DNA from 2 places in the Carnobacterium divergens DSM 20623 genome. Region 1 is predicted to be linked to the other one. Evidence: predicted binding sites of a transcription regulator. Region 1 holds the regulator's gene; the other holds the start of a gene.
What was found. Region 1 encodes HrcA, which represses chaperone genes, less so after heat shock. Its sites were predicted from a motif close to TTAGCACTCNNNNNNNNNGAGTGCTAA; they were not measured.
Positions count from the first base shown of each region.

Region 2: groES (co-chaperone GroES) is a predicted target of HrcA. The motif match lies at 7,224-7,250, and genes of this name have one in related genera.

Region 1 covers NZ_JQLO01000001.1:1,070,146-1,082,039, forward strand. The annotation lists gene dnaJ (molecular chaperone DnaJ) at 1-1,152, opposite strand, end outside; gene dnaK (molecular chaperone DnaK) at 1,296-3,122, opposite strand; gene grpE (nucleotide exchange factor GrpE) at 3,200-3,781, opposite strand; gene hrcA (heat-inducible transcriptional repressor HrcA) at 3,802-4,839, opposite strand; gene BR52_RS05260 (NUDIX hydrolase) at 5,028-5,492, opposite strand; gene BR52_RS05265 (EVE domain-containing protein) at 5,594-6,007, opposite strand; gene BR52_RS05270 (MarR family winged helix-turn-helix transcriptional regulator) at 6,000-6,461, opposite strand; gene BR52_RS05275 (SRPBCC family protein) at 6,462-6,875, opposite strand; gene BR52_RS05280 (ABC-F family ATP-binding cassette domain-containing protein) at 7,009-8,607, opposite strand; gene hemW (radical SAM family heme chaperone HemW) at 8,925-10,067, opposite strand; gene ribF (riboflavin biosynthesis protein RibF) at 10,086-11,030, opposite strand; gene truB (tRNA pseudouridine(55) synthase TruB) at 11,050-11,894, opposite strand, start outside.
Region 2 covers NZ_JQLO01000001.1:1,771,730-1,783,623, reverse strand. The annotation lists gene tsaB (tRNA (adenosine(37)-N6)-threonylcarbamoyltransferase complex dimerization subunit type 1 TsaB) at 1-449, shown strand, start outside; gene rimI (ribosomal protein S18-alanine N-acetyltransferase) at 433-1,014, shown strand; gene rimI (ribosomal protein S18-alanine N-acetyltransferase) at 1,032-1,523, shown strand; gene tsaD (tRNA (adenosine(37)-N6)-threonylcarbamoyltransferase complex transferase subunit TsaD) at 1,516-2,544, shown strand; gene BR52_RS08600 (ABC-F family ATP-binding cassette domain-containing protein) at 2,611-4,569, opposite strand; gene BR52_RS08595 (redox-sensing transcriptional repressor Rex) at 4,901-5,560, shown strand; gene BR52_RS08590 (YdiK family protein) at 5,597-5,800, opposite strand; gene BR52_RS08585 (CPBP family intramembrane glutamic endopeptidase) at 5,848-6,495, opposite strand; gene BR52_RS08580 (GNAT family N-acetyltransferase) at 6,531-6,998, opposite strand; gene groES (co-chaperone GroES) at 7,286-7,570, shown strand; gene groL (chaperonin GroEL) at 7,604-9,232, shown strand; gene BR52_RS08565 (ArgE/DapE family deacylase) at 9,353-10,495, shown strand; gene BR52_RS08560 (LTA synthase family protein) at 10,551-11,894, opposite strand, start outside.

The DNA.
Region 1 (11,894 bases):
TTCTGATTTAAAGGCATCTTTGACTTTATCAAAAATATTGGTTTCTTGTTCACTCACTTCAATTCCACTCGCTTTGGCAAATTCTCGCATTGCTTGAACTTGTTGCTCAGATAGGTTTTTCGGTGTAATGACTTGAACTTTCACGTGTTGGTCTCCAGTACCGGTTCCTCTCAATTTAGGCGCACCCTTACCTTTTAGGCGGAAGTTTGTTCCTGTTTGAGTTCCTGCTGGGACTTTTAATTTAATTTTCCCGTGAACGGTTGGGACTTCAATTTCGTCGCCAAGGGCTGCTTGTACAAAGCTAATTGGCAAGTCATAGAAAATTTCAGATCCATCACGATCAAATAAGTCGCTTTCTTCAACACGGAAGACAACATAAAGATCCCCATGAGGTCCACCATTGATACCGGCTTCCCCTTGACCTTGTAAACGCATTTGTTGACCGTCTTCCACACCTGCTGGTACAGTAACTTTTACGCTATGCGCTTCTTTAACATGGCCTGAACCATGACATGTCGGACATTTTTCTTTGATTTCTTTTCCTGAACCATGACACACATCACAGGTTTGACGTGTCATAACGCGTCCAAGTGGTGTATTCCGTTCTACATTAATTGAACCGGCTCCATGACATTTCGAACAAGTTACGGGTTCTGTCCCTGGTTTTGCACCGTTTCCGTGACATGTTCCACATTCATCTTCACGATTGTATTTGATGGTAGATTCTTTTCCAAAAATCGCCTCTTCAAATTTTAAATTCATCGTGTATTGTAAATCTTCACCTTGTCTTGGCGCATTTGGATTGGATTGACGACCACCTCCGCCAAAGAATGATTCGAAGATATCTTCAAATCCGCCTCCGCCAAAGCCACCACCGAAACCACTTCCGCCAAAACCGCCACCAAAGCCTCCGCCAGCACCAAAGTTAGGATCTGTACTTGCATGTCCATATTGATCATAGGCTGCACGTTTATCCGCATCACTTAATACTTCATAGGCTTCTGCGATTTCCTTAAACTTATCTTCTGCTCCAGCTTCTTGGTTGATATCTGGATGAAATTGTTTTGATAATTTACGATATGCTTTTTTAATATCTGCATCAGTTGCGTCTTTTGCAACACCTAACACTTCATAATAATCTCTCTTTGCCATTGCTTTCCCTCCATCGTTACGTAAACATAATCTTTTGATTGAATAGACTGATACGTCCGACTATCGTTTAAAATCATAACACATCTAGAAGAAAAAGCCAAAAGCATTTTGCCTTGGCTTTTTCTTCTTTAATCTGTATTAAATTATTTGTTGTCGTCTACTTCTTCAAAATCAGCATCGACTACATCATCAGCGCCACCTTGAGCAGCTTCTGGGTTTTCTTCTGCTTGTTGTTGTGCAGCTTGTTCATATAGTTTAACTGTTAATGCTTGAACGATTTCGTTAAGAGCATCGCGTTTTGTTTTCATTGCTTCGATGTCGTTTGCTTCAACAGCCGCTTTTAATTCATCGCGTGCTTCTTCTGCTTTTTTAACTTCGTCAGCATCTACTTTGCCTTCTAATTCAGTTAATGTTTTATCAACTGAGAATAACAATTGGTCTACATCATTACGTAAATCAACTTCTTCTTTACGAGCTTTATCTGCTTCAGCATTTGCTTCCGCGTCTTTTACCATACGATCGATTTCGTCGTCTGATAAGCCTGATGAAGATTTGATTGTAATTGTTTGTTCTTTACCAGTCCCCATGTCTTTTGCACGTACGTTTACGATACCATTTTTATCGATATCAAAAGATACTTCGATTTGTGGAACGCCACGTGGTGCTGCTGGAATATCTGTTAATTGGAAACGACCTAATGTTTTGTTATCTGCTGCCATTGGACGTTCACCTTGTAATACGTGTACATCTACTGCTGGTTGGTTATCTGCTGCAGTTGAGAATACTTGAGATTTTGAAGTTGGGATTGTTGTGTTACGGTCAATTAATTTAGTGAACACGCCACCCATTGTTTCAATACCAAGTGATAATGGAGTTACGTCAAGTAACACGATATCTTTAACGTCACCTGTGATAACGCCACCTTGGATTGCTGCACCCATCGCTACAACTTCATCTGGGTTAACTGATTTATTTGGTTCTTGATTTGTTTCTTTTTTAACAGCTTCAACAACTGCTGGAATACGAGTTGATCCACCAACTAAGATCACTTCATCAATTTCGCTTGCTGATAAACCAGCATCTTTAAGAGCTTGACGAACTGGACCTTTCGTACGATCTACTAAGTCATGTGTTAATTCATCAAATTTAGCACGAGTTAAGTTCATTTCTAAGTGTAATGGGCCTGCTTCGCCTGCTGTGATAAATGGTAAGCTGATTTGAGTTGAAGTTACACCTGATAAATCTTTTTTCGCTTTTTCAGCTGCATCTTTCAAACGTTGAACGGCCATTTTGTCGTTTGATAAATCAATGCCGTTTTCTTTTTTGAATTCTGCAACCATGTAATCGATGATTTTGTTATCAAAGTCATCTCCACCTAGTTTGTTGTCACCAGCTGTTGACAATACGTCAAACACGCCGTCACCTAATTCAAGGATAGATACGTCAAAAGTACCGCCACCTAAGTCAAATACTAATACTTTTTCATCTTTGTCTGTTTTATCTAAACCGTAAGCTAATGCTGCTGCAGTTGGTTCGTTAACAATACGCTCTACTTCTAAACCAGCGATTTTACCAGCGTCTTTTGTTGCTTGACGTTGTGCATCATTGAAGTAAGCTGGAACTGTAATAACAGCTTTATCAACTTTTTCACCTAGATATTCTTCAGCAAATCCTTTTAAATATTGTAACGTCATAGCTGAAATTTCTTGTGGTGTATATTTTTTACCTTCAACTTCAACTGTATAACCGTCTTCACCAATATGGCGTTTAATAGAAGCAATTGTATTTGGGTTTGTTACTGCTTGACGTTTTGCAACTTCACCTACTTGGATTTCTCCGTTTTTAAATGATACTACTGAAGGTGTTGTGCGGTTTCCTTCTGGATTCGCAATAATTTTTGCTTCTCCGCCTTCTAATACTGCTACTGCTGAGTTTGTTGTTCCTAAATCGATTCCGATAATTTTACTCATTTTAAATTCCCTCTTTACTAGTTATTTTTTAGTTTGTTCGCTGATAAAAATCAGCTTATCCGTTTTTTAGTTAAAACTTATTGTGACACAATAACCATTGCAGGACGCAATACGCGATCCTTCAAGATATACCCTTTTTGTAGAACGTTTACGACAGTATCTGTGGCTTGACCGTCTTCTGCCGGCACTGTCTGTACTGCTTGATGGAAATTTGGATCAAAGCTTTCACCAACTGGGTTAATCTCTTCAATTCCTTCACTTTTCAAGGCTGTTCTAAAGGTATTCATGACCATTTCTAAGCCTTTTTTCAAGCTTTCTCCTTGTTCATCACTCACTTCTATTGCCATCGCGCGTTCCAAGTTATCAATCACTGGTAACAATTCTTTGGCAATGTCTTGTGAACGGTATTTCGCTGCGTCTTCGCGTTCTTTTTGATTACGCTTGCGCATGTTTGCCATTTCTGCTTGAATGCGTAGATAGCGATCTTCCATGTCACTAAAGGCTGCTTTTGCTTCAGTTAATTCATCCACTGGAGCTGTTTCTTGCTCGTCCTTTTCTGGTTCTTCAACGGAAGTTACTTCATCTATTTCATCCATGCTTGCTTTGATTTCTTCATCTAATTTTTCTTCTTGGAAACTTTCATTTTTCTTGTTAGACACGACAAAATCTCCTTTTTAAATTATTTTTCCATTCCTTGGTAATAATCCATCATTTTCTGTGAAAGCTCATTTCTAAAAGCATCGACTAATCCAATCATTCTTGAATACGGCATACTCGTTGGTCCTAACAGAGCAATCGTTCCCGTTCCATGTCCCATTACACTATAAGTTGCTGTAATTAAACTAAAATCTTGAAACAAGGTATTCTCTAGCTCTTGCCCAATCCTGACTTCGATTCCTTCTTGATTTTGGGTAATCAGCGAGGCTAAACCTGAATCTTTTTCCATCAGTGTATAGATCGACTTAAATTTTTCGACATCAAGTGCATTTGAAAAATCTAAGATATTCATGCGACCTCCAACAAAGACTCGTTCTTTAGCGGCTTTCATGATGATGTCATCAAATACATCTAGAATTCCAGATGGCGTACGAACATACTTTTGAATCAGCTGTGGAATTTCTGTTTTTAGTTTTTGATAAACTAGAACCAGAGGATATCCAATCAATTCATCATTAAAGATTGCAACAATCTTTTCTAATTCGTAACTATTGATGTTTTTTGGCAAATTAAAAATTTGATTTTCAACGTGCCCTTTATCTGTTACCAAGATGGCCATTACTTGGAAATTACTTAATGGAACTAAGCGAAAACCAGTTAATTTACTGTCTTTCAGCTCAGGACCTAACGTAATTGCCGTGTAACTGGTTAGGTTTGACAAAACTTCAGCAGATTGTGCAACGATTTCATCTAATTCGTGAAAAGGTGAATTGAAGGATGACTTGATGGTTGCAAGATCTTTTGAATTGACTTTGTCTGGGTGTACTAAATGATCCACATAGAAACGATAGCCTTTTATTGACGGAATCCGTCCAGAAGAAGAATGTGTTTTTTCAATGTAACCAAGCTCTTCTAAGCGCCCCATCTCATTACGGATCGTCGCTGAACTAAAATCTAGTCCTGCCTCATTCATCAAAGTTTTAGACCCAACAGGATTTCCAAAATCTGTATACAATCGAATAATTGATTTGAGAATCAGGATCTGTCTTTCTGTTAACATTTGGTTCACCTCTTTTTAGCACTTAACAACAACGAGTGCTAATACATTTATTAATTTAACAAATTAGTCAGACTTTGTCAACAATATTCCCTTATTTTTTTACGAGTTTTTCCCAAAAATAGTTAAAATCCTACTTAGTACCTAGAAAGCTCTACGTACTAAGCAGGATAAGCATTGTCACTCTTTGCTTACTGTTTTTCGACTTTTAAAAATTGATTGTTTTCAAAGTAACACATGTAGCAATTTTCTTGAGGATTGAGTAAAAGATCCTTCAGTACAAATGGAATATTATCTGGCATTCCTTGATTTTTAGAATCAAAAATCCAATCAATTTCTTTAAAGTCTAAAATTCCTTCTCTCGTAGCGAGTGGTGTTGAAAAATATTCTTTTTCTGGTAACTCCGTTAGAAACAGGTGTAGACCACCTGTGATTTCGTGATCTACGGTCCAAAGAAGTTTGCCGCCATAAAAAAGTTCACTTACGTCAATTGTTGTTTCTTCTTTTATTTCTCGAATCGCAGAATTTAATGGCGTTTCTCCCACTTCAATTTTTCCGCCAACTCCATTCCACCGCCCCATCCATGGATTTTTTTGTCGATTAAGTAGCAGGACTTTGGTGCCCTGTTTTAAAAAACATAATGTGTACCATTGCATAAATATGCCTTCTTTCATCTTTTAAGTTAACGATTATATAGTAGTTCATTAACTTCTATTATATCGTATTTTATGTAATTAGAAATAAAAAAGAAGAGAAACTAATTCTCTTCTTTCATTAAATGGTAGATTGATTGATACAGGGAAACTGGAATTTCAAAATGTCCAAATCTTAACTTCGATCGTTGGGTTGTCCATTCAGTTAATTGATTTAATGCTACCAATGTCACTTCTTTAAGACCTTCTTCATAAACTACATTTCTTCTAAAGGGGACAAAACCTGGTGCCATTTCAAAAGAATAGACTTCTTCATCTACCACCGTTCCAACTGCAATAATTTTTTGGTACGGTTGTGTGTCATTCCTATCCAACTTAGGTGAATAATAGAGAATTCGATCCCCTTTTTTCATTTTTATTAAAGGGGCTTTTTTACCATGACATAGTTGACAAAATCCATCTTGAATTCCTAATAAAACATGGTTTTTCGAAGCTACTCCAATCCAATAGTTAGTCATTATTTCCCTCCTCTGTAAGAAGATGCAGGAGCGCATTAAATTGTTCTTCATTAGCTCCAAGTTTTGAAAAAAATAACTTATCAATCTGTTCAACTATTTTTAAAGCCTTGTTAAGTTTACTCCTTCCAATTGAAGTAAGCATGACAACTTTGGCTCTTGTATCAATTTTAGAATGACTTCGTTGTATCAACTGTTGTTTTTCTAAATTTTTTAGAATTGTCGAAACGGTCATCACATCTATATCTGATTTTTTAGAAATTTCAATTTGCTTGATTTCATTTTTTGACTGTTCCAAATAGCCTAATGATGCTAAAACAACAAATTGAGGATGGGTAATTCCAATTGCTGCTAACTCTGTTTTAATTTTCTTATGCCAATTATTGTAAGCCTTAATAAAGGATAATCCAATTGATTGGGAAGAGTCTTCTTTAAAGTTAGAATTAAATTGCTTCATTTAAATTACCTCGGATAAACTAAAAACAGATGCTGGAACATCTGAAAATACTTGAGATAAAAATGCTAATGCTTCTTTGTTTTCTTTTCCTGTTAAACTAGCAAATTCAACGGAGTGTCGAACAATCGTTTTTCCCTCAATAGGAATCAATTCATGATTAAAATATAAAGAACCTAAATTAGGTATCTCAGTCTTGTCACAAAAGCTCTGATTTCCCGTTACTTCCACAAGCTCAAATTCCATTGGTTGTTGACCTTCTAACGTCATGATTCCAGTTGTTCCTTGTTCAAAAGCTCCTTTTAATTCAATTGCACTTAAATTATCTTCCCATTTAAACCAATTAGTAACTTCTGAATAAAATGGCCAAATTTTTTCTGGTGTTTTTGTAGTGATTAACTCAAATGAAAATTTCATTTTATATCCTCCTAACGAACATAGTAATTACACTTATAATATAACTCTTTACTATTCGGTTGTCAACATAAAAAAAGCTCTTGCTCCTTAAGAACAAAAACTTTTTTTAGTAAGCAATATTTTAGATTTAATTTCAATCTTTTTTAGCAAGATAATCCTGATAATCACCAAGATACATTGTTGTTTTTTTGGGGGTCAACTCTAATACATGAGTTGCCAATTTATTGATAAAATAGCGATCATGAGATACAAAGAAAATAGTTCCTTCAAAGTTAATTAATGATTTTTCCAACATATCTTTAGTTGCTAAATCTAAATGATTGGTTGGTTCATCTAAAATTAAAACATTTGGTTTGGCTAACATCAATTTAGCAAAAATTAATTTCCCTTTTTCACCACCGCTTAAATCTTTGATTCGTTTTTCAACATTTTCTTGCGTAAATAACAGGCTAGCCAATGTTTGTCTAACTGTTAAATCATCTTCCTCGGGAAATGTTTGACGCATTTCTTCCAATACAGTTAACTCAGGGGTTAATGATTGAAATTCTTGGTCATAGTACCCTATTTTAGTATTGCCTCCCCATTTTATTGAGCCTTCAGCATAGGGCAACTCCTTAATAATTGATTTTAACAAGGTTGATTTGCCGACTCCATTACTACCTAATAAAGCAACCCGATCGCCTCGCTCTATTTTAAATTGAACATTTTCTAGTAATAACTCATTTGGTTTAACTGATAGTGCAACATCTTCAAGTGCTAGAACAGCTTTATGAGAAGGGTACTCCATTTCAAAATTTAAATAAGCACTTTTTAAAGAAGCTAGTGGGGCATCGATACGATCGATTCGATTTAGTTGTTTTTGTTTATTTTTAGCACTTTTAGCTGAGGTTGCTCGAACTATATGCTTTTCAACGTATGTCTCAAGACGTTTCACTTCTTTTTCTTGTTGCTTAAATCTTGACCACTGAAGTTGTTCATTTTTTTCTTTTTGACTGACATAGCTCGAATAATTCCCTTTGTAACGAGTGATTTGGTGTCTTTCCAACTCAACAACCGATTGGATAAATTTATCTAAGAAATAGCGGTCGTGTGATACTACTAAAATAGCACCGCGATATTGAAACAGGAAATTCTCCAGCCATAAAATGGCTTCTAAATCCAAATGATTGGTTGGTTCATCTAAAACCAATAGATCAGGCTCTTCTAGTAATTGTTTGGCTAAAGACAATTTAGTCTTTTGTCCGCCACTTAATTGTTGGATTTTAGTTTCTTTTAAAGAATTGAATCCCATTCCTGAAATAATAGAATCAATTTTAGCTTCAAATTCATATCCACCAAGCATTGCAAAGGATTCCGTTATTTGACCGTATTGAGTTAAAAGGGTCTCTAAATCTTGTGTTTCTGATTGGCTCATTTGAACTTCAAGCCGCTGTATTTCCTGTTGCAATTGAATCAATCCACTAAAAACCGTCGTTAATTCTTCTTTGATTGTATTTGTCATAGTCAAATCTGACATCTGCTTAACAAAACCAATTTTACGGTGTGGATTCCGATAAATTGATCCTTCACTTATTTCCATCTCATTCATTAATAAACTTAATAAAGTTGATTTGCCTGAACCGTTGACTCCAACTAATCCAATTTTTTCGCCTTCCTCAATTTTAAAGTTGATTTTATTTAAAATCGTGTTGCCATCGAAATATTTTGTTACAGAATTTAATTGTACTAACATTTGTTCATCTCCTAGTTAATTGTTTTTAAATGACTAGAGATGAGCAAGCCGATGATTATTTATTGCTTTTATCGAATAACTCATCTCAAAGGAGATTCGTCTTTCCACAATGAAGCAATGGTAAATTGTTCCCGATATTAAACACAAATTGAAGTTCAATTGTTGTTTTCATTCTTAAGCCCCCCTACTCATAGATTCTTCCTTATCTTAACTCGTTAAAATAGAAATAACAAGAATTGACATTTTTTAATGAGTTGATACTCTGAGACAAAAAAAAACTAAAACTCCCTGATTCAGGTAAGTTTTAGTCGTTATTTTTATTTAGGGCTGCTTAGTAAAAAAGCTTGGAAAACTTCATTTCCTAAAAATTTCCCTTTTTCTGTTAATCGAATTTTATCAAGGGTAACTTCAAGCAACCCATCTGCTACAAGACTGTCGATAACCTCTTGATAGACTTCAAAAACGGACACCTGAAATTTATCAAAAAAGTGTTGAATTGAAACGCCTTCTAGTTTTCTCAATCCTAAAAACATTTCTTCTTCAATTTTTTCTTCAATCGATAATTGTTGGGTTCTTAAGATAGGCAACCGATTTTTTCTAAGGGGCTCTAAATACTGTTGAATCGGCCCGTTATTTTGATAACGGTGCCCTCCTAAATAACCATGAGCACCTGCACCAAACCCATAATATTTTTCATTTTTCCAATAAATTAAATTGTGCTGAGATTCATATCCAGGTAATGCATAGTTACTGATTTCATACTGTTTACGCCCTTTTTCAGCCATTAAATCAATCGCCATCTGATACATGTTCGCCTCTTCATCTTCAGTTGGCAACGGCAATTTCCCTTGTCGCATCAAATTGTAAAAAATCGTTTTATTTTCTAAAATCAATGAGTACGTAGAGTAATGTGGCAATTCTAATTCTAAAGCTTTTACTAGGCTATTGTTAAAATCAGCTTCTGTTTGGCCTGGCAGACGATAAATTAAATCAATACTAATATTTTCAAATCCTACTTGTCGTGCGTTCGCAATGGACTGATAGACATCCTTCACTTTATGAATACGTCCTATTTTTTTGAGTAAATCGTCATTGAAAGACTGAACCCCCATACTTAGACGATTGACACCATGATCATGTAGAACTTTCAATTTATCAACTGACAAATCTCCTGGATTGGCTTCAAAAGTAAATTCGTTTCCCATTTGAAAGGGAAGAATTTCTTTCATTCCAGTTAGCAATCGATCTAATTGTTTTTCATTTAAGGTAGTTGGTGTACCTCCACCAACATAGATCGTCTCAATTTTTTCATCTGGCGTTTGAGCCATTGTCAATTGCATTTCTCTTAAAAGCATTTCAACATATTCATCTACTGGTTGCCCTTCTAAAAAGACTTTATTAAAGTCACAGTAGAAACAAATATGTTCACAAAAAGGAATATGAATATAAGTTGCTGTCATGAGTTCACGTTCCTTTCCTTACTTTTCATTCTTAAAATAAGCTGCCGTATCCAGTTCATCTTGCTTTAATTGTGCGATTAAATCTACTACAGAATCAAATTTCAACTCTTCTCGCAAATAGTGGTGCCAAGAAACCGCAACGCGCTCGCCGTAGATATCTTCCTTAAAATCTAAAATATACACTTCAACAGTCATATCCCGGTTATCTCCAAAGGTTACGTTATAGCCAATTGAAGCCATCCCTAAATGCCACTGATTGCCTACCTTAATTTTCACAGCATAAACACCTACTCGTGGCAACCGTACTCCTGCATCTACTTCAATATTAGCTGTTGGAAAACCTAACAATCGACCTCTAGCATCTCCGTGAACGACTCTGCCAGGAATTTCATAGGCATAGCCTAACAATTCATTAGCTACTTCCATATTTCCATCTGCTAGTTCTTTACGAATGCGTGTTGAACTGATTTTTTCGTCATCTGACTCCTGCTTAGCAACTGTTACAACTTCAAAGCGATTGTCGGCGAAACGTGGCAATTGCTCCATATTAGCTACATCTTTTGGTCCATAAGTGTAATCAAAGCCTGCAACCACTACTTGAGCGTGCAGATCCACCATATATTGGTTCACAAATTCAATTGGCGATAAACTTGCAAAAGCTGAGGTGAATTCAATCACATAAAGGATATCAACACCTTGCGCTTCCATTAATTCTTCTTTTCTTTTAATTGTTGATAAATATTTCATTTGATCTGGATCGATTTTTTGAAATACGATGGATGGGTGTTGGTTAAATGTCATTAGAGCTAGCTTTAGATTCTTTTCATTTGCAATTTTTTTTGCTGTTGCAATGACTTCTTGATGACCTAAATGAACTCCGTCAAAAAAACCCAAGGCTAAAACAACATTATCAGTTGGAATTTGATTGGCTTGATATGGATGATGGATATTGACAACTTTCATAAAAAAGAACCCCTTTAATCTATTGATTTCTTAAGACTTTTGTTGGTTTTACTAATTGTGGTTTTGTTGGATGAATGGCATATAAACTAGTAGCTACTCCTTGGTACATCATTACAACTGGGTAGCTTTCGTATGCTTTAAATAAGCTTCTCGGCAATGGCACACCATTTTTTACTTTTGGCCAAAGTTCTTCCGTAACTTCCATTGTTTCAAACTCTTTTAAACCAAATTCTAATGGAAAAAGTTTATCTTGAATACTTTCATCTGTCATCGCTTTAGCAACTTGATCTAAAGTCAAGCAATCGCTCGCTTTAAATGTTCCACTTAATACTCGTGTCAAATCTGACATATGCGCTGGATAGCCTAAAGCATTACCTAAATCAACTGCTAATGTTCTGACATACGTTCCTTTCCCACAAGTTACTTCAAAACGCCATTTAACGGTTCCTTGCTCTTCATTAAATATAGGCTCACTAGTTCGAATGAATGAACTAATTTCAGCTTTTCTTTGAGGTCGTTCTACAGTTTCCCCGTTTCTTGCATATTCATATAACCGTTTACCATTCACCTTAACCGCCGAAAACATTGGTGGAATTTGGATAATCGTTCCTTCCAATTGTTTCATTTGCTCATCAATTTCTTCAATTGTCGGAGCAACGGAAACTTTTTTTGATTCAACAACTTCACCACTTGCATCTTCAGTTGTTGTGGAATAACCTAAGGTAATTTCACCTATATAAGCTTTTCCAGTTTCCATCATATATTCAACGACTTTTGTTGCTTTCCCTACACAAATAGGTAAAACGCCGTCTACATCTGGATCTAGGGTTCCAGTGTGTCCTATTTTTTTTGTATTTAAAATTT
Region 2 (11,894 bases), 700 kb from region 1:
GAATCTCTAGCTTAAAAGTATTAGCAGCAAATTGTGAAAACTCTTCTCGCTATCTCGTTCCTATAATGGATGCTAGAAGAGGCAATATTTATACAGGATTGTATCAATGGGTTAATGGTGAATTAGAAGCTGTGGAACCAGAAAAACACTGTTCGGCAGAAAAATGGGCAGAGCATTTGGCAACACTACAGGGAGAGTTCGAAATTGTAGGGGAAGATTGGGAGTTGTATCAACAAATCTTTGAAGAAAAATTAGGACATCGAGTAATGGCTGCGCCTTTAAAAGATCGAATACCAAAAGCAAGTGTTCTTGGCCTATTAAGCAGATCTGCTGAAACTAGCGATCCACATACATTCGTTCCTAATTATTTAAAATATGCTGAAGCAGAAGAGAATTGGCGAAAGGCTCATCCAGATCAGCTGGAGGAAAGCTATGTTGAAAAAATTTAAAAATTGGCTATTACAAAATGAACCGCCAATCCAGTTGAATCAACAACGAAAATTAAGTGAACGCGTCACATTAGTTCAAACTGAATTTCGTTTAACATCAACTTCAGATTGCTATACTTTAAAAATAGGAACAAGACAAGATATTTCAGATTTGATAAAAATTGAAAAACTAAGTTATGACGGAAAAGCACCGTGGAGTAAAATTGCTTTCGAACATGAAATGTCGGTTAATCAAAATTCGATTTATTTAATTATAAAAAATGCAGCTCAAGAAGCCGTTGGATTTATTGGCGCCTGGTTTGTGGAAGGGGAAGCTCATATTACAAATGTAGCGGTTCAACCAATCTATCAAAGAAGAGGCATTGGAAGATTGCTAATCACTGAATTGAAAAAAATAGCTATCAGCGAAAAACAAACTAAAATGAGTTTAGAAGTTCGAAAATCAAATAAAAATGCCCAGAGTCTTTATCATCAATTAGGATTTAGCGATGGAAAAATAAAACAATCCTATTACTCAGATGACCACGAAGATGCCTTAGAAATGGCACTTTCTTTAAATGAGTAGAAGTGGAAGGACGTTTCATGAAAAAAATCACTAAAAATGAACTTACATTAAATTCTATTAAAGCAACCCAATTTAATGAATTTGATTTGTACCAATTGGCAGATATCAGTTATGAACACGGTTCACCGTGGCAAATCCATGTGTTTAAAAATGATTTAGTATTAGCCTATGTCGACTATTTAGTCCTACATGACGAACATCAATTAATTGGATTTATCGGATATCGTCAAATTTTTGAAGAAATTGAAGTTACCAATATTGTGATCCATCCTACATTTAAAAAACAAGGCTTAGCACAATTATTGTTAACTTCATTAGTTGAAACCGTTGAAAATGCTGAAATGATTCATCTAGAAGTGCGTGTTTCAAATCGTCAAGGGATTCAACTATATGAAAAAAATGGCTTTAAAGAAATTGGAATAAGGCCAAACTATTATCAAAATCCTTATGAAGACGCTAAATTGATGCAATTAGAAATCAATCAAGAAAAGAGTGAAATAAATGTCTAAAGAGAGCAATTTGATCTTAGCAATTGAAACGAGTTGTGATGAAACGAGTGCAGCCGTGATTAAAGATGGAAAAGAGATTTGTTCAAATATAGTCGCTTCTCAAATTAAAAGTCACATGCGTTTTGGCGGAGTTGTTCCTGAAATTGCAAGTAGACATCACGTTGAACAAATTACGCAATGTATTGAAGAAGCCATGAAGGAAGCCAATGTAACCTATGAAGGCTTAAGCGGGGTAGCAGTCACAGAAGGTCCTGGTTTAGTAGGTGCCTTGCTTATTGGAGTAAATGCTGCAAAAGCCATCGCCTTTGCGCATCAATTGCCTTTGATACCTGTAAATCATATGGCAGGTCATATCTATGCCAACCGTTTAATTGAACCACTGACTTTTCCACTACTAGCTTTAGTTGTTAGTGGAGGACATACCGAACTTGTGTATATGGAAAAAGATGGAGACTATCAGATAATTGGTGAAACAAGAGATGATGCAAGTGGTGAGGCATATGATAAAGTCGGACGAGTTCTTGGCTTAACCTATCCTGGTGGAAAACGAATTGATGAAATGGCAAAAATGGGATCAGATACCTTCCATTTTCCTCGTGGAATGATCAAAGAAAATAACTATGATTTTAGTTTTAGCGGTCTAAAAAGTGCCTTCATCAATACGGTGCACAATGCCGAACAAAAAGGTGAGACGTTAAATCAGTTTGACTTGGCTGCAAGTTTTCAAGCAAGTGTAATCGATGTATTGGTTAGTAAGACACTTAAAGCAATTCGTGAATATCCAGTGAAACAATTAGTTTTAGCAGGTGGCGTGGCAGCAAACCATGGTCTTAGAGCAGAGCTAACAAATAGAATGAATCAAGAATTCCCATCCATTCGTTTATCGATTCCGCCACTTTCTTTATGTGGCGATAATGCAGCTATGATTGGTGCAGCTGCATATGTAGAATTCAATTCAGGAAATTTTTCAGGATACGATTTAAATGCTAAACCGGGACTTTCTTTTGAAATGATGAAATGAGAATAGAAAAAAGCATGAAAGCCATTTTTTAAATGACAATTTCATGCTTTTTTTATGGGATTCTGCTTAGTTTCCTAAATCTTCAAGAGCCAGACTTTGTTCTTCCCATTCATTTATAATGGTTTCGTGTTGTTCTTTTAATTGTCCTAATTGTTGATTGATTTCTTGCACTTCTAAATGGTCGCCATAGACTTCAGGTAAAGTTAACTGTGTTTCCAAAGTTTCGATGGTTGCTTCTAAAGTGGCCATCTCATTTTCTAATGTTTCAATGCGGCGCGTGAGTTGGCGAATTAGTTTTTGCTCTTCTTTGCCTATTTGATAATGTTCTTTAGTTCCTGAATCAGTCACTTGCTCTTGAAGTGGCTGTTTTTTTAAAGCTTCTTCTTCCGCGAGCAAACGCAATTCTTCTTCTTCCGCTTTTTTTTCTAAATAATAATCATAATCCCCTAAATAAAGCTTACTTCCAGTAGTAGAAAGCTCAACAACGGTGGTTGCAATCCGATTAATAAAGTAACGGTCATGGGAAACAAAAAGAATCGTGCCGGGGAAATCTATTAAAGCATTTTCCAAGACTTCTTTGCTATCAATGTCTAAATGGTTGGTTGGTTCATCTAAAACCAAGAAGTTGTCTTGTTCCATAGAAAGTTTAGCTAAAGCTAATCGAGCTTTTTCGCCACCACTTAATGTAGAAACAACTTTTTCGACATCTTCACCTGTAAATAAAAAGCTTCCTAAAATACTGCGGATATCTTTTTCTGGAGTTGTAGGATGTTCATCCCAAAGTTCAGCTAAGACGGTTTTTCCTGAACTAAGGTTCGCTTGTTCTTGGTCATAATACCCAAGAGTCACATTTGCACCAAGATGTTTTGTACCTTGAATTAAAGGCAGTTCATCGACCAATGATTTTAAAAGGGTAGATTTGCCAATTCCATTTGGTCCAACTAAAGCGATAGCGTCTGTTTTTCGAATGTCTAATTGGATTGGACTAGAAATAATGGTTTCTTGATACCCAATTGCTCCATTCTCTAATGATAAGACCACATTGCCACTTTCTTTTTCAGGTTGAAATCTAAAACGAGCTGACTTTTCATCCCCAAGAGGTCGGTCCATCCGTTCCATTTTATTTAATTGTTTACGTCTACTCTGAGCACGTTTTGTCGTAGAGGCACGGGCTAAATTCCGACTGACAAAATCTTCTAGTTTTGATATTTCAACTTGTTGCTTTTCAAACTCTTTCCACTCACGTTCTAAATTTGCTGCCTTTTGAGTGAGGTAATTTGTATAGTTGCCTTTATAATGGGTCATTTTTTGACGACTTATTTCATAAACTTCACGAGAAACTTTGTCTAAAAAATAACGGTCATGTGAAACAATCAAAAGTGCACCTTGATAGGTTTGTAGATAGTTTTCCAGCCAACTTAAGGTAGCGATGTCTAAATGGTTGGTGGGTTCATCCAAAATCAGCAAATCTTTTTTTTCTAATAATAATTTAGCTAAAGCTAATCGCGTTTTTTGTCCGCCAGAAAGTTGCGTGATTTTTTTTGAATAGTCCGCTTCAAAAAAATTGAATCCATGTAACACAGAACGAATTTCAGCTTCATAACCAAAGCCGTTTGCTTCATTAAAATCATGCTGCAACTGGTCATAGGAATCTAAAACTTTTTGGTAAGCATCGGCATTTTCTAGTAAGGATGGTTCTCCTAATTGTTCTTCTAAGTGACGCATTTTGGCTTCCATTTGAATGATGGGTTCAAAAACAGTCAACATCTCATCCCAGATACTTTTATCCGAATCTAAGCCTGAGTGTTGAGCCAAATAACCAATTGTAACCGTCTTTCCTTTAGATAAGCGACCAGCATCAGGCTCTTCAATTCCTGCAATTATTTTTAATAAAGTTGATTTTCCAGCACCATTACGACCTACTAAAGCAATTCTGGCATTGTCTTGTATTTCTAGTTGAATATTTTCAAAAAGCACATCTGCACCAAAATAACGTGCAACGGATTGTGTTTGTAATAAAATCATTTTCATTCCCTCACTTCATCTTCTACCTTCCTAGTGTAGCACAATTTAGCAGTGTGTTGAAATTGAAATCACAAGAAAAATTAAGTGAATCCAACTAGTGAAATAATTCACAATATAACGCTTGTGAATTTATTTGAATTATCAATCAATAATCCTAACAAATTAAGAAATTATTTGAGCAAAAAAGTAGTATAATATAGAAAAAATGCTATAATGATAATGCTTGGTGATTACTTAATGATTGTGAAGTAAATTCTTTTAAAATAGTTTTGTGAAAAAAAACAATAACTTTTTAAAATCAAGATACTATAAAATGTTGGGGGAAAGAAAGATGCCAAATCAAAAGATACCTAAGGCAACGGCAAAACGTTTGCCTATATATTACCGTTACTTACGTTTCTTACATGACGCTGGAAAAGATCGTGTTTCTTCTACTGAACTGAGTGATGCAGTCAAAGTTGACAGCGCAACAATCAGAAGAGACTTTTCTTATTTTGGTGCATTAGGAAAAAGAGGCTATGGATATGATGTTGAAGATCTATTGAACTTCTTTAGTAAAACATTGAATCAAGATCGTTTGACCAATGTCGCTTTAATTGGAGTAGGGAACTTAGGCCATGCCTTATTAAATTATAATTTCCATCAAAGCAATAACACTAGAATTAGTGCAGCCTTTGATGTAAATGAAGAGATTGTTGGAACGATTGCAAGTGGAGTACCAGTTTATCCAATGAGTGAGATGATTGAGCAATTGAAACTACAACAGATTGAAGTTGTCATTTTAACTGTCCCAGCACCTGTAGCTCAAGAAACTGTGAATGAATTAGTAGATGCTGGTGTAAAAGGCATTATGAACTTCACCCCACTGAGAATCTCAGTTCCAGATCATATTCGCGTTCAAAATGTGGATTTAACAAATGAATTGCAAACATTGATTTATTTCTTAGATCATTATACAGGTAATAATGACATCCTTGATTTAGAAGATTAAAAAAACGTTGAGAAAGAATTCTTTCTCAACGTTTTTTTAGTCTTTATTATGGTTTGTTATTTTCAAAAATAACTGTAACATTTTAGTTCCTCGAACAAAATCATTTGTTGCAATCACTACACAAAGAATTGAAAAGAATCCCCAGCCTGTACTTTTAACAAAATCAATCGTGAACCAAATAAAAACAGCAGCCATTACATAGTTGAAAATGATTTGAGTTAGAAAACTATTTTTACTCATTATTGATTTCCTTTCTATGCTCCTTTGTTAACTAACAACAAAGCAACTTATTTTAGTAGCACCATCTGAGAAATAAATACTAATGTATTCATTAACATATGTGCAATTATCGAAGTAGCAATATTTTTTGTTTTTACATATAGGAAGCAAAAAACAAATCCCATTGCTGAATAAAGCAAGATGTGTCCATCCATATGAATAAAGGCAAAGAGTAATGAGCTAATAACTGCAGCACCAACAACACCGGTTAAATCATAGAAAAAGCCGAAAATAACTTTCCTAAATACAAATTCTTCAAGAATCGGAGCAAAGATAGCGCCAGTAATTAAGAATAAAGGATACTTGTTTATGATTTCAATAATGTATTGTGTATTAGCAGAACCGGGGGGAATTTTTAAAACGGCTTGTTCGATTAAATTTGCAGTTATTTGAACAAAAATAGCTAAAAACATTCCTATAAAGCCCCACGATAAAACTTGTCCCTTTGAAACAGAAGGTTGAATAGTCAAACTATTTTTGATAGGAAACTTCTTATTTAAAAGTATCATAACTAAACTTCCTAGTATAAAGCAAGCGATAGTTGAGTAGATGATGACCGATGTTTTGGCATTACTTGGAACCAAACTCCCTAAAAGAGCGGGCAACGTTTGAGCGATAACATAGGTGACCAAAATTGTAATTGTTGAGTTTTTCATTTTAAACCTCATTTCTAAAATTCATCTTGTCATAACTATAGGTACCTTGTCATATTAATGTCTGTTGTAACAAAGCCCATTTTTTTGTATAGCGAAAGAGCAACTTCATTATGACCAAATACATGTAAACTAATTTTATCAAAATGCATTGTTTTTATTTCTTTTATAAGTGTCTCTATTGCTTTTGTGCCATAGCCTTTTCCTCTAAAAGGTTCAAAAATAACGAAATCATAAATAAATGCTGATTTTCCAGTTTTATCGTGATGAGCGTGAAACCATAAATAACCAATCTTACTTGAAAGGGAAGGTTCAATTATTGAAAATAAAAACTCGTTTTCAGTATGAATGCCTTTAGGTAGAAGCTCGTTGAAAGTTGTCGTTGCAAGCGCAATAGCCTCATCACCAGACCAGGTTCCAGCGGCTACTTTATCTTTTGCGTAATCCAAAATTGAAAAAGAGAGAAAATCATCAAAGTCAGATTGAATCATTTTTTTTAGTTGCATAATCAAGACTCCTTTATGACGAGAAATAGTGGTTTTATCCGCTGAAAAAACAAATTCAGTATACAGTATACCACACTTGCCATACTGTATGTTTTGGAAATAAAAAAAACAAAATCAAAATAAAAGAAATCCCAATGATTTGCAAATAGTAAGGAGTGAAAGGAGAAAAAAAGTTAACAAAATACTTGCATTCTATCCAAATTTTGATTAAGATAAAGAAGTGAGTTAGCACTCTTTGTGTATGAGTGCTAATAGAAACAAAAAGATAAATAAATGGAGGGATTTACGTGTTAAAACCATTAGGAGATCGTGTCATGATAGAAGTTGCTAAAGAGGAAGAAAAAACTGTTAGTGGGATCGTTTTACCAGGTTCAGCGCAGGAAAAACCTCAAACAGGGACGATTATCGCAGTTGGTGAAGGTCGTATTTTAGAAAATGGTACTAAGGTCGAGATGGCTGTTAAAGTTGGAGACGTTGTACTATTTGAAAAATATGCAGGAACTGAAGTTAAATATGATGGAAAAGAATATTTAGTCTTAAAAGAACACGATTTAGTAGCAATCGTTGGGTAACAATAAAAATAAAAAATTATGAGGTGAAAAATAATGGCTAAAGATATTAAATTTGCAGAAGACGCACGTGGCGCAATGCTTCGTGGAGTAGACATTTTGGCAGACACAGTTAAAGTAACATTAGGACCTAAAGGACGCAACGTTGTTTTAGAAAAATCATTCGGATCACCTTTGATTACAAATGATGGTGTGACGATTGCAAAAGAAATCGAATTAGAAAATCATTTCGAAAATATGGGAGCAAAACTTGTTTCAGAAGTTGCTTCAAAAACAAATGATATTGCTGGTGACGGAACAACTACAGCGACTGTTTTAACACAAGCAATTGTTCGAGAAGGATTAAAAAATGTTACTGCAGGAGCTAACCCAGTCGGTATTCGTCGTGGAATTGAATTGGCAACCAAAGCAGCAGTTGAAGAATTACATGCGATTTCAAAAGTAGTCGATTCAAAAGAAGCGATTGCACAAGTAGCAGCCATTTCTTCTGGTGATGACGAAATCGGTTCGTTAATTGCAGAAGCCATGGAAAAAGTTGGCAATGACGGCGTGATTACAATTGAAGAATCAAAAGGAATCGAGACCGAATTGGACGTTGTTGAAGGAATGCAATTTGACCGTGGGTATTTATCTCAATATATGGTAACAGACAATGATAAAATGGAAGCTGTTTTAGAAAATCCATATGTTTTGATTACAGATAAAAAAATTTCAAATATTCAAGATGTCTTGCCTTTGTTGGAACAAATTCTACAACAAGGTCGTCCATTGTTGATTATTGCGGATGATGTGGATGGTGAAGCCTTACCAACACTTGTTTTAAATAAATTACGCGGTACGTTTAATGTTGTTGCAGTCAAAGCTCCTGGATTTGGTGATCGTCGCAAAGCGATGTTAGAAGACATTGCAATTTTAACTGGTGGTACTGTTATTACAGAAGATCTAGGATTAGAATTGAAAGATACAACAATTGATCAATTAGGTCATGCAGGAAAAGCTGTAGTAACAAAAGATGCGACTACAATTGTTGAAGGAGCCGGAGCAAAAGAAGCCATCCAACAACGTGTAGCTATCATCAAATCACAAGCAGCTGAAACGACTTCAGAATTTGATAAAGAAAAATTACAAGAACGTTTAGCAAAACTTTCAGGAGGGGTAGCTGTTGTTAAAGTTGGAGCAGCTACTGAAACTGAATTAAAAGAACGTAAATTACGCATTGAAGATGCCTTGAATGCAACACGTGCTGCTGTTGAAGAAGGAATCGTAGCAGGTGGTGGAACGGCTTTAGTGAATGTACAAGCTAAAGTGGCTGAAATTGAAGCAGAAGGTGACGTAGCAACAGGAATTAAAATTGTCCTACGCTCGTTAGAAGAACCATTACGTCAAATCGTAACCAATGCTGGACTTGAAGGTTCGGTAATTGTGGATAAATTAAAACATGCTGATTTAGGTATCGGTTTTAATGCAGCGAATGGTGAATGGGTCAACATGGTTGAAGCTGGAATCGTTGATCCAACTAAAGTAACTCGCTCTGCTTTGCAAAATGCAGCAAGTGTAGCAGCATTGTTATTGACAACAGAAGCAGTTGTTGCTGACCAACCAACTCCAGACATGCCACCAATGGCCCCTGGAATGGACCCAAGTATGATGGGCGGCATGATGTAAAAAACTAAAGAAGAAACCTTTAATTAAAGGTTTCTTCTTTTTTATTTCTGAGGGTTTATGATTGCAAACGCATGTTATTAAGTCTATGATTAAATTATTAAAAGAAAGAAGGAATGCTCTATGGAAAAATCAAAAAAAATTCAAATTTTAAAAGATATTATTGATATAGAATCAGTTAATGGTAACGAAAAGGCCGTAGCTGATTATTTAGCTGATTTATTCAAAGAATATAAAATTTCAACAAAACAAGTAGCTTATGATACAGACAGAGATAATTTAGTAGCTGAGATTGGAAACGGCACATCAAAGGTATTGGCATTTTCAGGACATATGGATGTTGTAGCACCAGGTAATCTAGCAGACTGGACGACTGATCCTTTTAAAGCAGATGAGCGAGATGGAAAAATTTATGGTCGAGGTTCTTGCGATATGAAGAGTGGGCTAGCTGCAATGGTCATCGCAATGATTGAACTGGTGGAAGAAAAAACCGAATTGAATGGTAAAATAAAATTATTAGCTACCGTCGGAGAAGAAGTTGGAGAGCTTGGAGCAGCTCAATTAACAAAAGAAGGTTATGCAGATGATGTAACATCAATGATTATTGGTGAACCATCTGGATACCGTATCATTTACACACATCAAGGTTCAATTAATTTTAGCGTAGCGTCTAAAGGTAAAAGCTCTCATAGTTCAATGCCTAAATTGGGTATTAATGCAATCGATTATTTAATTGAATTTTACACTAAAGCGAATCATGAATTTAGAAAAACAGTTTATACAAATGATGTACTAGGTGATTTTATTTACAATGTTACGATGATATCTGGCGGAGAACAAATCAATAGTATTCCAGAAAAAGCAACGTTAGAAGGTAATATTCGTACAATTCCTGAATACGATAATCAAAAAACAATAGAAAAATTAAATGAAATAATTGAGGATTTGAATAAGGAAAAAGAATGCAATCTCACTTTAACGATTGAAGCCAACAAATTAGTTGTTAAAAGTGAACGAGATTCAGATATTGCCCACATTGCTCAAAAAATTGCTGAAACAAAGACCGGGCAAAAAGTACCATTACTTGGTATGCCTGGAACGACAGATGCAGCTGAATTTATTAAAGCAAAAAATACTTTCCCAATTATTGTTTTTGGACCAGGAAATGAAACGCCCCATCAAGTGAATGAATATGTGGATGTAGATAATTACTTGGATATGATTGAGGTTTATAAAGAGATTTCTAAAAAGTATTTATATATGTAATGATGTGAAAAAAAGATTTAGAATATTATAAGTATATTCTAAATCTTTTTTTTATTTAATTTAAAAGTTCAAAAAAATTTAATTTTTTTGAATAATTTTTCCCTAAAAGTATGTCATATTGAATTAAGCGATAATCTTCCATTACTTTTGAATTTAATTCAGATGGTCCAATTATATGATTGTTAGAATCTAAGTGTATTTCTTTAGTTAATGCAGGTATAGTTTTCTCTAATTCATTAATCATAGTTAAAAAGGGGGTTTTTGGGTAATCAATAATATCTAATAAATTATTAGTTATTTGGTTTGGACTAATAGTACCTAGTTCTGAATCTTTTTCTTGGTAATTTGTCCAATAAAATAAAGGGGTTTGATGAACTTGTTGTTGGTCTACTTCAAAAAGGTCTTTATAGATATCGGAACCTGGATAGTGATCTCCCCAAAATACGACAGCAGTTTTTTTTTCTATTTTAGATAATTCTAGTGTCAATTCATAAAAACTTTGATCGGATAAATTAAGACTTCCTAAATAAGCAGACATAGCTTGTTTTTTTTCTTGATCAATAGTATCGTTCTCAATATAGAATTCATTTGAAAGATAGTCAGGGTCATAAGGAATATGATTTTGCATAGTAATCAGTAAAATAAATTGATTTTTTTCATTACTATTTAGTTGTTTCAATACATCTTTATAAGCTTCACCATCATTTACATGTAAAGATGGTGAAATTATTCCTACATGTTCCATCTCATCAATTCCATAAAAATTATCAAAACCATAGTTTTGATATACAAGATCTCTCTTATACATTGTTTTAAAATAAGGATGCAGAGCTGTTGTTTGATAATCTAAGTCATTAAAATACGAAACAATACTTGGGAAATCTTTAACCTTGGAGACTGAATTTTGATAAGGAGTACCTTTAGTAAAGTAAGTTGAAAAACTAGTTAAAGCTTCAAATTCAATGTTAGCTGTGCCACCTCCATATTCGCCTACTAATGTTTGACCAGATGGATAATTTTCCAAAATTTCTGAAATGTATGGAATTGGGTTTTCTCCATATTGATAAATATTGCTACTCTTAGCCGGATTAGTAAAAGATTCATTCATAATATAGATGACATTAACGTCAAGTGCAGTATCTGTTTTTTTAGCTGTTTGCTTTTTATATTTAGTAACAATTTTTTCAATATTTTTACGATTGTAATTTTCTGGTTTTTCCATAGCATAAGAATTTATATTATAAGTGAAGCCTAGAACAAATCCGTTATTTATAAAATTAACATTTTGATTCCATTCTAAAAATTCAATGCCTTTTTTTTGTGCATATTTCCCAGCTGCAGAATCAGGGTTACTAATTTGAATAATTGAATAAAGGCTGATTGATAAAAAGCATAAGGA